DNA from 2 places in the Streptomyces sp. NPDC002676 genome. Region 2 is predicted to be linked to the other one. Evidence: riboswitches for the same ligand, from Rfam matches in the RefSeq annotation. Region 2 holds a riboswitch; the other holds the start of a gene.
What was found. Region 2 has a riboswitch for ZMP and ZTP ahead of ACWD3E_RS09510 (bifunctional 5,10-methylenetetrahydrofolate dehydrogenase/5,10-methenyltetrahydrofolate cyclohydrolase). Riboswitches for the same ligand answer to the same signal wherever they lie in the genome.
Positions count from the first base shown of each region.

Region 1: it holds a riboswitch for ZMP and ZTP, as region 2 does, so the genes downstream of both, ACWD3E_RS23795 (glycine hydroxymethyltransferase) here and ACWD3E_RS09510 (bifunctional 5,10-methylenetetrahydrofolate dehydrogenase/5,10-methenyltetrahydrofolate cyclohydrolase) in region 2, are expected to answer to the same signal.

Region 1 is NZ_JBSFVT010000008.1:210,421-217,850, forward strand. Features, by position in the region: gene ACWD3E_RS23795 (glycine hydroxymethyltransferase) at 1-877, opposite strand, end outside; ZMP/ZTP riboswitch at 910-1,016, opposite strand; gene rocD (ornithine--oxo-acid transaminase) at 1,147-2,352, shown strand; gene ACWD3E_RS23805 (hypothetical protein) at 2,548-3,069, opposite strand; gene ACWD3E_RS23810 (golvesin C-terminal-like domain-containing protein) at 3,149-7,430, opposite strand, start outside.
Region 2 is NZ_JBSFVT010000002.1:527,231-534,660, forward strand. Features, by position in the region: gene ACWD3E_RS09470 (SDR family oxidoreductase) at 1-796, opposite strand, end outside; gene ACWD3E_RS09475 (DUF4180 domain-containing protein) at 871-1,239, opposite strand; gene ACWD3E_RS09480 (MBL fold metallo-hydrolase) at 1,295-1,924, opposite strand; gene ACWD3E_RS09485 (S-(hydroxymethyl)mycothiol dehydrogenase) at 1,924-3,009, opposite strand; gene ACWD3E_RS09490 (hypothetical protein) at 3,159-3,461, opposite strand; gene ACWD3E_RS09495 (nuclear transport factor 2 family protein) at 3,634-3,999, shown strand; gene ACWD3E_RS09500 (MarR family winged helix-turn-helix transcriptional regulator) at 4,024-4,572, opposite strand; gene ACWD3E_RS09505 (hypothetical protein) at 4,632-5,495, shown strand; ZMP/ZTP riboswitch at 5,523-5,603, shown strand; gene ACWD3E_RS09510 (bifunctional 5,10-methylenetetrahydrofolate dehydrogenase/5,10-methenyltetrahydrofolate cyclohydrolase) at 5,629-6,477, shown strand; gene ACWD3E_RS09515 (class I SAM-dependent methyltransferase) at 6,613-7,194, shown strand; gene ACWD3E_RS09520 (DUF2218 domain-containing protein) at 7,229-7,430, shown strand, end outside.

The sequences.
Region 1 (7,430 bases), on a different contig from region 2:
GGGAGTCGTCGCACAGCACCATGCCGCCGCGCGGGCCGCGCAGGGACTTGTGGGTGGTGGTGGTGACGATCTGGGCGTGCGGGACCGGGTCGAAGTCGCCGGTCAGGACCTTGCCCGCGACCAGGCCCGCGAAGTGGGCCATGTCGACCATCAGGGTCGCCCCGACCTCGTCGGCGATCTCGCGCATGATCCGGAAGTTCACCAGACGGGGGTACGCCGAGTAGCCCGCGACGATGATCAGCGGCTTGAAATCGCGGGCCTGGGCGCGCAGGGCGTCGTAGTCGATCAGGCCGGTGGCCGGGTCGGTGCCGTAGGAGCGCTGGTCGAACATCTTGCCGGAGATGTTCGGGCGGAAGCCGTGGGTGAGGTGGCCGCCCGCGTCCAGGGACATGCCGAGCATGCGCTGGTTGCCGAAGTCCTGGCGCAGCGCGGCCCAGTCCTTCTCGGAGAGGTCGTTGACCTGGCGGGCGCCGGCCTTCTCCAGGTAGGGGGCCTCCACTCGGTCCGCGAGGACGGCCCAGAAGGCGACGAGGTTGGCGTCGATGCCGGAGTGCGGCTGGACGTAGGCGTGCTGGGAGCCGAAGAGCGCCTTGGCGTGCTCAGCGGCCAGGGACTCGACGGTGTCGACGTTGCGGCAGCCGGCGTAGAAGCGGCGGCCGACGGTGCCCTCGGCGTACTTGTCGCTGAACCAGTTGCCCATGGCGAGCAGGGTGGCCGGGGAGGCGTAGTTCTCGGAGGCGATCAGCTTCAGCATCTCGCGCTGGTCGGCCACCTCCTGGCCGATGGCGTCGGCGACCCGGGGCTCGACCGCGCGGATGACGTCGAGGGCCGCGCGATAGGCGGTGGACTCGGTGGAAAGGGGCTGCTGCTCTGGCATCGGGACCTCCGGACGGTGTGCTTACAGCGTTCACGTTCGGCCCAGGCGCACGGCACTGTTTTCCTGCCGGGCCGCTCCCCGATGGTCCGTCCCATCCTGGGCTCTGCCAGAGCCCCGCGCGCCAGTCACGGCCCGCCGATCAGCCTACCGGGCACCGCACGGCGCCACGCGACGGTGACCGCATGTTGAACGCGGCCCGCGTCCGTCTTCAGGGGGAGGATGGGAAACGAGGACAGGCAGGGGGGTCAGCGTCGTACCCGGGAGAGGCCGTGACCACTACAGAAGACCTCATCGCCGCTGCGGACGCGCACAGTGCGCCGACCTACCATCCGCTGCCGGTCGTCGTGGCCACGGGTGCGGGCGCGTGGCTGACGGATGTGGCGGGACGCCGGTATCTGGATCTGCTGGCCGGCTACTCGGCGCTGAACTTCGGGCACTGCAACCCGCGGCTGGTCGAGGCGGCCAGACGGCAGCTGGAGCGGGTCACGCTGACCTCCCGCGCCTTCCACCACGACCGGTTCGCCGCCTTCTGCGCGGAGCTGGCCGAGCTGTGCGGCATGGAGATGGTGCTGCCGATGAACACCGGCGCCGAGGCGGTGGAGAGCGCGGTGAAGACGGCCCGGAAGTGGGGGTACCGGGTGAAGGGGGTGCCCGCGGAGATGGCGAAGATCGTGGTCGCGGGCGGCAACTTCCACGGGCGTACGACCACGATCATCAGCTTCTCGACCGACCCGGAGGCCCGCGCGGACTTCGGCCCGTACACGCCCGGCTTCGAGATCGTGCCGTACGGCGATCTGACCGCGATGAAGGCCGCGCTCACCGAGAACACCGTCGCCGTGCTGCTGGAGCCGATCCAGGGCGAGTCCGGGGTGATCGTGCCGCCGGAGGGCTATCTGCCCGCGGTGCGGGAGCTGGCCCGCGAGCGGAACGTGCTGTTCATCGCCGACGAGATCCAGTCGGGGCTCGGCCGGACCGGGCGGACCTTCGCGTGCGAGCACGAGGGCGTCGTACCGGACCTGTACGTGCTGGGCAAGGCGCTCGGCGGCGGGATCGTGCCGGTGTCGGCGGTGGTGGGCAGTGCGGACGTGCTCGGGGTGTTCCGGCCCGGCGAGCACGGGTCGACGTTCGGCGGCAATCCGCTGGCCTGCGCGGTGGCGCTGGAGGTGATCGCGATGCTGCGCTCGGGCGACTTCCAGGAGCGGGCCACGCTCCTCGGCGAGCATCTGCACCGCGAGCTGGCCGGGCTGCTCGGCACCGGCAAGGTGACGGCGGTGCGCGGGCGCGGGCTGTGGGCGGGGGTGGACGTCTCCCCGCGGCTCGGCACCGGGCGGGCGGTCGCCGAGCGGCTGCTGGAGCGGGGCGTGCTGGTGAAGGACACCCACGGCTCGACGATCCGGATCGCTCCGCCGCTGGTGATCAGCGGGGAGGACCTGGACTGGGGGCTGGAGCAGTTGCGGGCGGTGCTGGGGATCTAGGGGCGATGCTGGTGACTTCGGTGTCTTGGGCTCGTTGGGCGGCGAGGGCCGGCCGAGCAGCGTAGCCGGCTGCTGCCCGCGAGGGTGGTGGTCCACTCCCGACGACAGTCACCATCGCCCGGCCAGGAACAACCTGAAGTCATTTCTGTCGGTGAGTTCGAACCGGGGGTGCCGGTGAGGCCGGCACCCGGTCCCTCAGCTGCCCCTTCGCAGCGCCAGCAGGGTCACCGCGCAGATCACGACGGCGAGGGCCAGACACGTCCAGCCGACCAGATGCAGGAGTGTCCCTGCCGCTCCGCCTGTGGACACGTGCAGTGCGACGGCAGTGATGAGGCACAGTGGCACGGAGGCGGTGACCGCGCCCCGTCTTCTGTCCTGGGCCAGGGTCCAGGTGCCCCAGAAGCTGAGCAGGCCGAGGAGGCCGAAGGCGAGTACGAGGAAGGGTGCGAAGACGAATCCGTAGTAGACGGAGCCCACGACCAGGCACCCGAACAGGGACGTCGACACGCACCCGGTGAGGGCGGCAGGGCGCAGACGGCCGTGTCGGCCAAGGATGCGGCTCGCCAGCCAGCCGGAGAGCACGGCCGGGAAGAGGCCGATCGTCGAGGCGAGGACCAGCTGGCCCGCGGGGAGGCCGGACGGCAGCGCCACGGCCGGAGGGAAGAGCAGGGGCGGCAGCGCCATCAGCAGTCCCGGCGCGGTGATACGTCGCGCCATGGTCCGGGTCCTCCTTCGTGGGCACGGGCGAAGGCCCCGGCCGGGCCCGCGGTGGCGGACCCGGCCGGGGCCCGGGACATCAGCTGGAAGCGTGGCTCCCGTCATCGCAGAACATCGGGATGGTGGGGACGCCTCCGGGGAATCCGGAAGGCACGGCCTTCAGGCTCCAGGGGTTTCCTCCGTTGCCCTTGATCTCGGTGCCGCAGGATCCGTAGCCGGTGTGGTGGTCGTCGCCGAGCGGCATGTTGGAGAACGACTTGAAGTCGCCGCGCTGCACGGGACCATTGGTCGGCTGCCCGGTCTCGTCGACCATGTGACCGTCGAGGTAGAGGTACAGGTTGGGCATGTAGCTCTGGTACACGAGCCCCGTGGTCGGGTCGTCGTCGATGTTCGCCGCGGCCGTGGACTTGACGCTTCCGCCCGCACAGAAAGCCATGCTGACGTTCTGCCAGATCGGGGGCGCCATGTTGAACAGCGAACCCTGGGGGTTGCCGCCGCCGTCGAGCGCGGGCGCGCGGAAGAACAGGCTGTAGATGTCGCCCGCCGTGTCCGCGACCTCGACCGGGATCTTCCGCTGGTCGGCGAGGCTCTTGAGCTTGTTCACCCAGGCGCTCATGTTGGCGTCGGTGTTGGGCGCTTCGTCGAGTGGGCGGTAGCCGATGCTGCCGCCGCTGACGAACTTGGTCGTCACGCACTTGCCGGTGGAGTCGATCGTGGTCGGCTGCTGGCCCGAACGGTAGGCCTGCCCGGGCGTGATACCGGTCTCCAGCGGATTGGCCACGTGGATGGTCCGACCGGTGACGTTGCCGTCCTTGGCGTCGAAGGAGAGGTCGGGCAGGGTGACGCCCAGCGAGCCGTAGTCCTTGACCGTCGCCTGGATGAAGTTGCGGGCGAACGGGGCGATCTCGGTATCGCCGGTGCGGCCCGAGTCCGCCATCTCCTCGGTCCCCGGGATGATCTTGCCGTCCGGGCCGACGATGTACGAGGTGTCGATGTGCGTGCGGATCTTGTACGAGCGGTTCTCGTCGAAGGTGTGCTCGTCGATCGTCGCCGGAGGCGCAGGAATCGCGAATCCCAGCCAGTCGGCCTCGGAGGGGTGAGCGTTCGGGTCGGTTCCGGCCGCCTCTACGTCGGCCTGCCAGGACTTGACTGCGGCGGAGACGTTGTCGCCGAGACAGAGGTCGTTGTACGCCCCGCTGTTGCAGACCTGGAAGTTCGACAGGCCGACCAGCCGTCCGCTGTTGTCGAAGGTCGTTCCGCCGGCCGTACGTGAGCGCGCCCAGTCGTAGATGGTCCGACGCGTCCGCATCGGGGTCTTCATCAGCCAGGGAGTGTTGGTGTCCAGGTCCTGGTTGCTCTCGAAGATGGCCGCCGCGTCGAAGGTGTGGTGCTCGTACGTCCCGTCCACCGGGACGAACGCGAGCGCGTCGTACGCCACGTCCAGGTCGCCGGAAGTGGAGTCACTGGTGACGTTGGACAGGGAGACCTTGGCGTTGGCACCCAGCTGGAAGTAGCCGACCGTCACCCAGGCGTTGTTGGCCTTGGACTGGTCGACGATCCGCTCGCGGGTCCTGCCGTCCTTGGTCGTGATCTCGTAGCGGGCGCTCTTGGTGGTGTGGGAGGGGTACGGGACGAACGCCTGCACCTTGTAGACGTGATCGGCCAGGTTGGGCTTCCACGTGCCGTTGGTGGTCAGGTAGTTGTCCCAGTTGTTGGGCTGACGCGCGTGGGAGAACCAGTAGTGGCCACCGAAGCCGCCGCCGATCTGGTGCAGGTCCTCCTTGGCCTCGTACTTGCCCTCGTCGTCCGTGCGGAACTCCCAGGAGAAGGTGCCGTTGTTGGACCAGCCGCGGGATGTGCAGCGGTTCTGCGGCGCGTCGTCGGGCAGGTCGTCGACGAGCACCGTGCCGCTGGGCAGGGCAGACGTGTCACAGGGGCCGAGCGTGGGATGGGCGTCACCGGGCTCGCCGCGCACCGTCTTGTAGGTGAGGTACTCGTTGCCGCACTCGTTGACGAGCCCATTGGGGGTCGTCGGCTGGCTGCCGCAGTTCTTCCACGTGACGTCGTGGTGGAACCAGTGCTGGTTGTAGCAGGCGACAGTGTGGCAGACCGGCGGGTTGATCGGGTCGCACCCGTTGGTGGTGTCGCAGAACGTCGACGGCGGCGGCTTGATGGCGTCGGTGCGCTCCGAGGCGTTGGACCACCAGGCCGGGGAGAAGCCGTGCGTGTTGCCCTTGTTCATGGTGCCGTTGTCGTCGTAGGAGCGGCCGGTGTCGATGGGGAAGGCGCCCCACCCCATCACCTTCTCCTCGTACGCCCAGTTCTGCGGCTTCGCGGCGTCCGCGTAGTGGTTGTTGTCCAGGAACGCGCCGCGGTCCATCGGGTACTTGGGGTTGGAGGGGTTGTTGGCCCAGCCCAGTCCCCAGGCCGACGGGTCGTCCGGGTTGCTGCCCGGCACGTTGAAGCCCGCGTTGTAGTTCCAGACGGCGGCGAACCAGTTCTCCGGACGCGTCGGGTCGTCGTTGTTCAGCTTGATCTGCGTACCGGCGGTGTGCAGCTCGTTCCACTTGTCCTGCAGGATGCGCACCGAGTAGGCGATGCCGGTGGCGTAGTCCATGGCGACGGCCCGCTGCTGGTCCGGCGACAGGAGCACTTCCCCTTCCTTGGGGTGCCCGGCGATGCGCATGCCGTCGGTGGCCTGGCCGATGCCGTAACCGCAGTCGGCCTTGTCCCAGTTGATCTTCCATATGCGCTTCGGGTCGTAGCCCGTCGTGCCGGCGTAGATGTTGGTGCCGTAGAAGTTGCCGACCAGCGGGTTGCCGTATTCGCCCGGCATGGCGTGCGAGCTGGCCTGCCAGAGGTTGGACTCCTGGGTCAGGATCCCCAGCATGACCTGTGCGGGGATCCGGCCGCCGGTGACCAGGGTGCGCGGCGGAAACATGCCCTGCGGCGACCAGGCCGGCAGCCCCGAGTTGCGCCAGTTCGCCGGCCTGTTGACGTTTCCGGACGTCAGCAGGCCCCGGATGGCCATGTCGGCGGCCCACTCCACCTGGTTGGGGGTGGGCTGGTAGACCTGCGTGTTCACGTCGTTGCGCGGCACCGAGCAGTAGCGGTCGCCGTCCACCGGGTCGCTGCCCGGGTCGCCCGAGGCCGCGGCCTTGGCGCCGGGCGCCGAGAGCACCTTCTTCACGCTGCTGCGGCCGCCGGCGATGAACGGCAGCAGCGGCGAGGGCTTCGCACCGGCGTCGGCCTGGGCCGGAGTCTGCTGGGTGGCCACGGTGAAGGCCAGCGGCTTGTTGGTGCCGGTGGCCGTCGCCTTGATCTCGACGGCCTCGGCCACCGGGGCGGCCCGCCGCAGCGGCGCGGCGACCTTGTCCGCGAGGTGCTGGGGAACGGCCTGGACGATGGCCAGTTGGCCGTTGGTCGACAGCTCCGCCTGGGCGGGTGCCTCGGTGATACGGCGCACCGTCGAGGGCAGGTCGCTCGCCGCTGTGGACTTGCCGGTCAGGAAGACCTTGCCGGCCGCGCCCTGGACCAAGCCGACCTGTCCGAGTTTGCCGACGGCCAGGGTCTTGACCGTACGGCCGCGCAGATGCTCGACGCCGACCTTGCCGCCCTTGGCGGGCTCCAGGAAGGCGACGTTGCCGTCGGCGTCCGGGTGCAGTCGCATCGCGGTGCCGTGCGTGGTGGCCACCACCTCCGCTTTGCCCGCCCGGTTCACCTTGATGAGGTGCGGCCCGGCCGCGGCTAAGACGTCCTTGCCGACCGGGACCGCGGAGGTCGCCTGGCCGTCGACCGTCCCCGTGGAGACGATCTTTCCGGTGGCGGCGTCGACGGTCTGGAACTGGGTCTGCTCACTGTGGCTGTCGGCGCTCGCCTGCGTGACGACGGCGGTCTCACCTGCACCGCAACCGGGGTCGAAGTAGGCCAGGCTGGCGTTCAGCGGCAGCTTGGTCACCTTGCCCGAGTGCAGGTCCACGACCGCGGTGAAGGCACCCCGGTCGAAGAGGTCGCTGCGGTTGGTGAACGCCCGCGGTGCGTAGACCACCACGGCCCGCTTGCCCGAGCCGGTCACACAGGCGTTGCCGATCCACTGATCGGTCTCCAGGCCCGGCTCCGACAGCGTCGCCACGGTGCGCCAGGTGTAGCCCGCGCTGGCGTCGGCGACCAGCACGTGGAACCCGGTCGCGTCCCCGGCCGTCGTCCACGCGCGGTCGGTCGACTTCTTCCAGTCCTTGCCGAGGGCGTCGCCGCGCTGCTCGGGCGCCACCGTATTGGGTGCGGCCGCACCGGGCGCCAGGGGCTGGGCCTCGGCGGCATTCGACTGCCCGGCCCAGGCCATGCTGCCCGGCAACAACCCG
Region 2 (7,430 bases):
CGCTGGAGAGGGACTGTCCGTTGAACCGGGCCACGTCGGGGTCGGCGGCCAGGGCTGCGACGGCGCGACCGGTGAAGCGCGGGGTCTCGGAGATGGCGAAGTGCGGGATGCGGTCGAGGGCGTCGCGCCAGTTGTCCTCGCGTACGCCGAAGGTGTCGAGCATGATCTCCGAGCGCATCCAGCCGGGGGTGAGGGCGACGGCGGTGGCGCCGCGCGGGCCCAGTTCGTGGCCGAGGGCGAAGGCCATGCGCAGCACGGACGCCTTGGCGAGGTCGTAGAAGAGGTTCACCCGGTAGGCGTCGCGGTTGTAGTCGGCGGTGCCGTCGGTGACCTCGACGACCAGGCCGCCGGGCCGGCGCAGCAGCAGGGGCAGGGCGGCGTGGCTGGTGACGAGGTGTGTCTCGACGGCGAGACGCAGCAGCCTGAGCCCGTTGTCGAGGTCGTGCTCCCAGACGGGGGTGTCCCAGGCGAAGAGCTTCTCGCCGCCCCAGATGTCGTTGACGAGGACGTCCAGGCGGCCCTGTTCGTCAGCGATGCGGTCCACCAGGTCCCGTACGGCGGACGGGTCGAGGTGGTCGGTGGGGACGGCGATGCCCCGTCCGCCCGCCGCCGTGACGAGGTCGGCGGTGTCCTCGATCGTCTCGGGGCGGTCGTACTCCGAGCGGCGGGCGCGGGTGCTGCGGCCGGTCACGTAGACGGTGGCGCCGGCCGCGCCGAGTTCCACGGCGATGCCCCGTCCGGCGCCCCGGGTCGCCCCGGCGACCAGTGCGACCTTGCCCTGCAGCGACTCCGACATGTCCGGCCTCCCGTTGCGGTACGACTGCTGTCGCCGTCCACTGTCCCGGGAAAGCCGGACATCTTCTGTCGGGATTAACGGGCGAGTCGCTCGTCCAGCTCCGCGAGGTCCGCGAGGAACCACAGCTGGTCGCCCTGGTTGCACTCGTACACGAAGTCGCGCAGGGCGTCGCTCTGCGCGACATGGCCGGAGATGTCACCGAGGACGGCGAGTCGCAGCCGGTAGTTCGCGAACTTCTGGACGACGGCGCCCGCGACGCCGGACCGCAGCCGGAAGAAGTCCTCCGCGATACGCTCCACGGGCACCGCGACCAGGTGCGCCTCCTGGCCGAACGCGTCGCCGATCAGGTCGAGCGCCGCGCTCTCGCCGTCGAGGGCCGGGCCCTCGGGGGCGCAGGCGAGGACGCGGACGCCGTGGCGGGTGTCGATCGTCTGTGTGGTCATGGGCGCGATCCTAGGAGCGGCCCGGCCGCCGGCGCCCGCGAATATCCGGCGGCTGTCAGTGCCCCCGGGCGATCCATTCCTCCAGGTGAGGTGCTTCGGCGCCGATGGTCGTGGAGTCCCCGTGACCGGTGAGGACCTTGGTCTCCGGGGGGAGGGTGAGGAGCCGGTCGCGGATGGAGTCGATGATCGTCGGAAAGTGGGAGTAGGAGCGTCCGGTGGCGCCCGGTCCGCCCTTGAAGAGGGTGTCGCCGGTGAAGACGACGCCGAGTGCGGGGTCGTACAGGCAGACGGCGCCGAGGGCGTGGCCGGGGGTGTGCAGGACGGTGAGGTCGGCGCCGGCCGCCTCGATGACCTGCCCGTCGACGAGATGGGCGTCGGGCTCGCGGTCGGGGTGGGTCTGCTTCCACAGCGGCAGGTCGGCGGGGTGCAGCCAGATGGTGGCGCCGGTGCGGTCGGCGAGGGCGGGGGCCGCGTCGATGTGGTCGTTGTGGGCGTGGGTGCACACGATGGCGGTGATCCGGCGGTCGCCGACGGCGCGGGCGATGGCCTCGGCGTCATGGGCGGCGTCGATGACGATCACCTCGTGGTCGTCGCCGACGAGCCAGACGTTGTTCTCCACGTCCCAGGTGCCGCCGTCGAGGGTGAACTGGCCCGAGGTGACGAGGCGTTCGATGCGGGCGGTCATCACAGCACCACCGCCGAGCGCAGCACGTCGCCTTGGTGCATCCGCTCGAACGCCTTCTCCACCTTGTCCAGTTGGATGGTCTCGGTGACGAACTTGTCCAGCGGCAGGCGGCCTTGGAGGTGCAGGTCGATGAGCATGGGGAAGTCTCGGGTGGGCAGGCAGTCGCCGTACCAGGAGGACTTCAGGGCACCACCGCGGCCGAACACGTCGAGCAGGGGCAGTTCGAGCTTCATGTCGGGGGTGGGGACGCCGACGAGGACGACGGTGCCGGCGAGGTCGCGGGCGTAGAAGGCCTGGCGGTACGTCTCCGGGCGGCCGACCGCCTCGATGACGACGTCGGCGCCGAAGCCCCCGGTCAGTTCGCGGACGGCCTCGACGGGGTCGGCGTGCTTCGAGTTGACGGTGTGGGTGGCGCCGAGGGTGCGGGCCAGCTCCAGTTTCCGGTCGTCGATGTCCACGGCGATGATCTTCGCGGCGCCGGCGAGGTTCGCTCCGACGACGGCCGCTCCGCCGACGCCGCCGCAGCCGATGACGGCGACGGAGTCGCCGCGGCCGACGCCGCCGGTGTTGATCGCGGCGCCGATGCCGGCCATCACGCCGCAGCCGAGCAGACCGGCGACGGCCGGGGAGACGGCCGGGTCGACCTTGGTGCACTGCCCGGCGGCGACGAGGGTCTTCTCGGCGAACGCGCCGATACCGAGCGCCGGGGACAGCTCGGTGCCGTCGGTGAGGGTCATCCGCTGCTTCGCGTTGTGCGTGTTGAAGCAGTACGAGGACCGGCCGCGCAGACAGGCCCGGCAGTTTCCGCACACCGCACGCCAGTTGAGGACGACGAAGTCACCGGGCGCCACGTCTGTGACACCCGCACCGACCGACTCCACGACGCCGGCGGCCTCGTGGCCGAGCAGGAAGGGGAACTCGTCGCTGATTCCGCCCTGTTTGTAGTGCAGGTCGGTGTGGCAGACCCCGCAGGCCTGGACGCGTACGACGGCTTCGCCGGGCCCCGGGTCCGGGACCACGATCGTCTCGACCCGTACGGGCTCGTCCTTACCCGGTGCGATTACGCCGCGTACTTCCTGCGCCATAGCCTGGCCCCTTCCCTCGACTGTCTTCCCCACCGACCCTACGCGCGACCGATCGTCATCGGGGCTCTTCGGGACCCGGCTCGTCCATCATGGCGCGGAAGCAGCCGTGCTGAGGAAGCAGCCCGGCCCGGAAAGCAGCCGGGCCGGGATCACTGGACGGCGGGGAGCAGGTTGGTCACGGGCGCGACGAGGTCGGTCACCTGGTGCAGTTCGTTCAGCTTGTTCAGCTCGCTGAGCTGGTTCAGCCCGCGCATCTGCTCGGAGACGCGCGGGATCTGGGCCTTGTGCTGCTCGGGGACGGCACTGTCGGTGACCGAGTCGAGGACGGCCATGGGCTTGATCTGCCCGGTGTCCGCGGCGCCCGCGTCGGCCGCGTTCGCGAGCGGTGCCGCGAGGCCCGTGACGCCGACGGCCAGACCGACTGCGGCGACGATACGTCGTGTTGAGATCATGTCCTGCGCAACGGTGGCGGGCCCCTGCCGGACACGGGCGGCGGGCCGCGCTCACCCGTGAGGCGGAGCGGGCCGCCTGCGCTTGCCGTGTCCGCCGGGGCGGAGGAATCTCGAAGGTGGAGCCGGTGCGGCCGGCTCCACACCCGGGCACGGGCGCCTGAAGGAGGTCACCATGGGCACCGCGACAGGCTCTGCCTTCACCACCGAGACACTGCGCCGAGCCATAGAAGGGACCACCGGGAACTCCCTTCTGGCGCTCTACGCGGACGACGCGGAGATCCGCATCATCGACCACAACAGCCAGCCCAGCCACCCCAAGATCGTGCACGGCCGGAGCGAGATCGCCGAGCTGCTGGACGACATCTACCGCCGTGACATGACACACAAGCTGGACCAGTGCATCATTCAGGGCGACCGGGCCGCCTTCAGCGAGTCCTGCCAGTACGGGGACGGAAACCGCGTCCTCGCCGAATCGATGGTCACGTTGCGGAACGGCAAGATCGCCGAACAGATCCTCATCCAGGCATGGGACGAGTAGGCACAAGGTTCGCGAGGGTCCAGGTCACCTCCCGGCCGACCTGGACCTTCTCGGCGCCGGCGGCGCTGGGGCGGGCGCGGCCGGGACGCCCTCGACGGCCAGCACCAGCGTCCGCAGCAGGTCGGCAAGCGTCCGCTGTTCTTCTTCGCTCAGCGCTGCGAGCAACGCGCCCTCGCCCTCGCCCTCGGCTGCCGCATGCGCCTCGAACGCGGCGTGCCCGGCCTCGGTGAGCCGTACCCGCACCCGCCGCCGGTCGCCGCTCTCGTGCGTACGGGTGATCAGCCCCGCTTCCTCGATGGGCGCGAGCCGTGCGGACAGCGCGCCCCGGCTGAGCCCGAGGTGGTCGGCGAGGCGCGAGGGGCTGGACTCGTAGGGCGGCCCGGACCTGCGGAGCATCAGCAGCACCTTGTACTGCCAGTACTTCAGGCCCGCGTCGTCCAGCACCGCCCGGCGGACCGTCGCGGTGTGCCGGGCCAGGATCGCCAGCCGGGCGATGATCGCCTCCTTCACCGGGTCCAGCCAGTCCAGTTCACGTGCCCAGACGGCCACATGCCGGTCCACCGAGTCCTGCACCGCTGCCTCCCACAGTAGTTTTCTTGTGGATGATTTTTCATCTAACTACCGTTCCGCGCATGGCAATTTCCTCGAAGACACACCTCGACACCACCGTGGAGCTCGACGAACTCCTTGCAGCCGTACGGGAGTTGCGGATCGCGGGCCGCTGGGAGCGGGCCGCCGCCCTGCTCGGCGCGGCCACGGTCCACCAGCCCGCGGCCCGCGCCCGGATCACCCGGGCCGCCGCCGAAGTCGCCCTGGAGCGGGACTGGTTCGCCGGGACGGACACCGCGGCCGAGCGCATCGCCGAGGCGGAGAAGGCGTTCCCGGACGGCGACTGGGACACGGACGTCCTCCGGCTCCGGCTCACCTATGCCGGGCTGCTCCTGGTCGACGGCACCCTGCGCTTCGGCCCCCGGGGCAAGGACCCGCAGGCCCTCGCGGCGCTCCTCGAGCGGGCGCGGGAGCTGCACGACACCGCCCCGGACGAGGTGCGCCGGGGCTGGGCGGCGATGCACCTCGGGCTGATCACGGACAACCACTTCGCCGACCAGGAGAGTGCCGCCGGCTGGTACGCGGCAGCCCTGCGGGCCGGGGAGGACGGCCCCGACCCTCTGCTGGCCCGCGAGGCCCTGCGGCACCTGGGCGACCACGACCACGACACCGGCGAGCACGAGCGGGCCGGGGAACGCTGGCGCCGGGCCACCGCGCTGGGCGCCGGCGCGGGCACCGTACCCGGCACGCTCTCCCAGCAGCTCCTGCTGGCGGTGCTGGCCCGCGACAGCGGCGACGAGGCGGGCGCCAGGGCGCTCGCGGCGGAGATCGTCCGCTGGGCGGAGGCCATCGGCGCCGACCGGCTGGCCGCGCAGACGTCGGCGTTCCTGGCGGGGGCGGACCCGACGGCAGGGCCGCCCGCGGAGGGGGACGAGGACGCGGCCTGACCGATGTACGGGCTTTCGGTTACGCTGTGTGCGGGCCGTGACTGGCGCTGAGGTGGAGCACCACCGGGGAGCGGCCCGTGGTCGATGCCGCGCGCCTGGGCGAGGAGTCTCAACCAGCTCAGGAGTGTGCAGCATGACCCAGGCCCGGCTCATGGACGGAACCGCCCTCGCCCGCCGTATCGTCGAGGACACCGCGAAGCGGGCCGCCGACCTCACCGAGCGGACAGGCACCCAGCCCTGTCTGGCCACGGTGCTGGTCGGCGAGGACCCGGCGTCCGTCACCTACGTCCGCATGAAGCAGAACCGCTGCCGCACGGCCGGTATCGCGTCCCGGCACGTGGCGCTGCCCGCGAGCACGACGACCGCCGAACTGATGGGCACCCTGCGGGAGTTGTCCGCAGACCCGGCCGTGCACGGCATTCTGCTCCAGCACCCGATGGGCGACCACATCGACGAGCGGGCCGCGTTCGAGGCGATCGCGCCCGAGAAGGACGTCGACGGAGTCACCTTCGCGTCGTTCGCGACGATGAGCTTCGGCCTGCCGGGCTTCGTGTCCTGCACGCCGGGCGGCATCCTGCGCCTGCTCGACGCGTACGGCGTCGACCCGGCCGGGAAGCGGGCCGTGGTCGTGGGCCGCAGCGCGATCCTCGGCAAGCCGGTGGGCATGCTGCTCCTGGCCCGCGACGCGACCGTGACGTACTGCCACTCGCGCACCCGGGACCTGTCGGCTGCGGTCCGCGAGGCCGACATCGTCGTCGCCGCCGTCGGCCGGCCGAAGCTGATCCGCGGGCAGGACATCAAGCCGGGCGCGGTCGTGATCGACGCCGGCTACAACCCGGGCAACGTCGGCGACGTCGACTTCGACTCGGCCGCGGAGCGGGCCTCGCTGATCACGCCGGTGCCGGGCGGGGTCGGTCCGATGACGATCGCCACGCTGCTGGAGCAGACCGTCGAGGCCGCCGGCCGGCAGCTCGGAGCCTGATCAGCGCCCCGTTCTGCCGGGATGCTCCGCTTGAGTGCGACATCGAGACTTGACATAGACACTCTGTCTCGATAAATCTGGACGCCAGGCAAGCCGGACGACGCTCCGGACGGTCGCCGGCGAAGGAGCATCCGTATGTGGCACCGGCCCGACGACATGTACGCCAGTCCTCCCCCGTGGGACATCGGCCGGCCGCAGCCGGAATTCCGCGCGCCGGCCGACGCGGGAGAGATCCGCGGCCGGGTGCTGGACGTCGGCTGCGGTACCGGCGAGCACGTGCTCATGTGCGCGAGCCTGGGCCTGGACGCCACCGGCGTCGACCTCGCCTCCCGAGCCCTGGAGGCCGCGCGGCAGAAGGCGCGCGACCGGGGACTCACCGCGCGGTTCCTGCACCACGACGCCCGCAGTCTGGCCGAACTCGGAGAGTCCTTCGACACCGTGCTCGACTGCGGGCTGTTCCACATCTTCGGCGACGAGGACCGCGCCGCCTTCGTCGACAGCCTGCGCGCCGTACTGACGCCGGGTGGCCGCTACTTCATGCTCTGCTTCAGCGACCGGCAGCCCGGCGACCAGGGCCCGAGGCGGGTGACGCGGGACGAGATCGCGTCATCGTTCGCCGACGGTTGCCGCGTCGACTCCATCGAACCGGCCACGATCGACGTCACCACCGACCCGGACGGCATCCGGGCCTGGCTGGCCGTCGTCTCCAGAGTCTGAACTCCGCGGGACAGCCGCACGAAACGAGGAACCCATGCCTGCCTGCGAAACCCGGATCGCGACCGACCGCGCGAGCCGGTACCTCGTCCAACTCTGCCGCCACACGGACTCGATGCGCGGCATGCGCCACCGGGCGCCCGCCGCCCATGGGGGCCGCCGGATGCCCGCCGTCGAGCACGTCGAGTGGTCCGGCACCCACGGGACCGTCCGCTTCGCCGAGGGCCGGTGGACCCTCG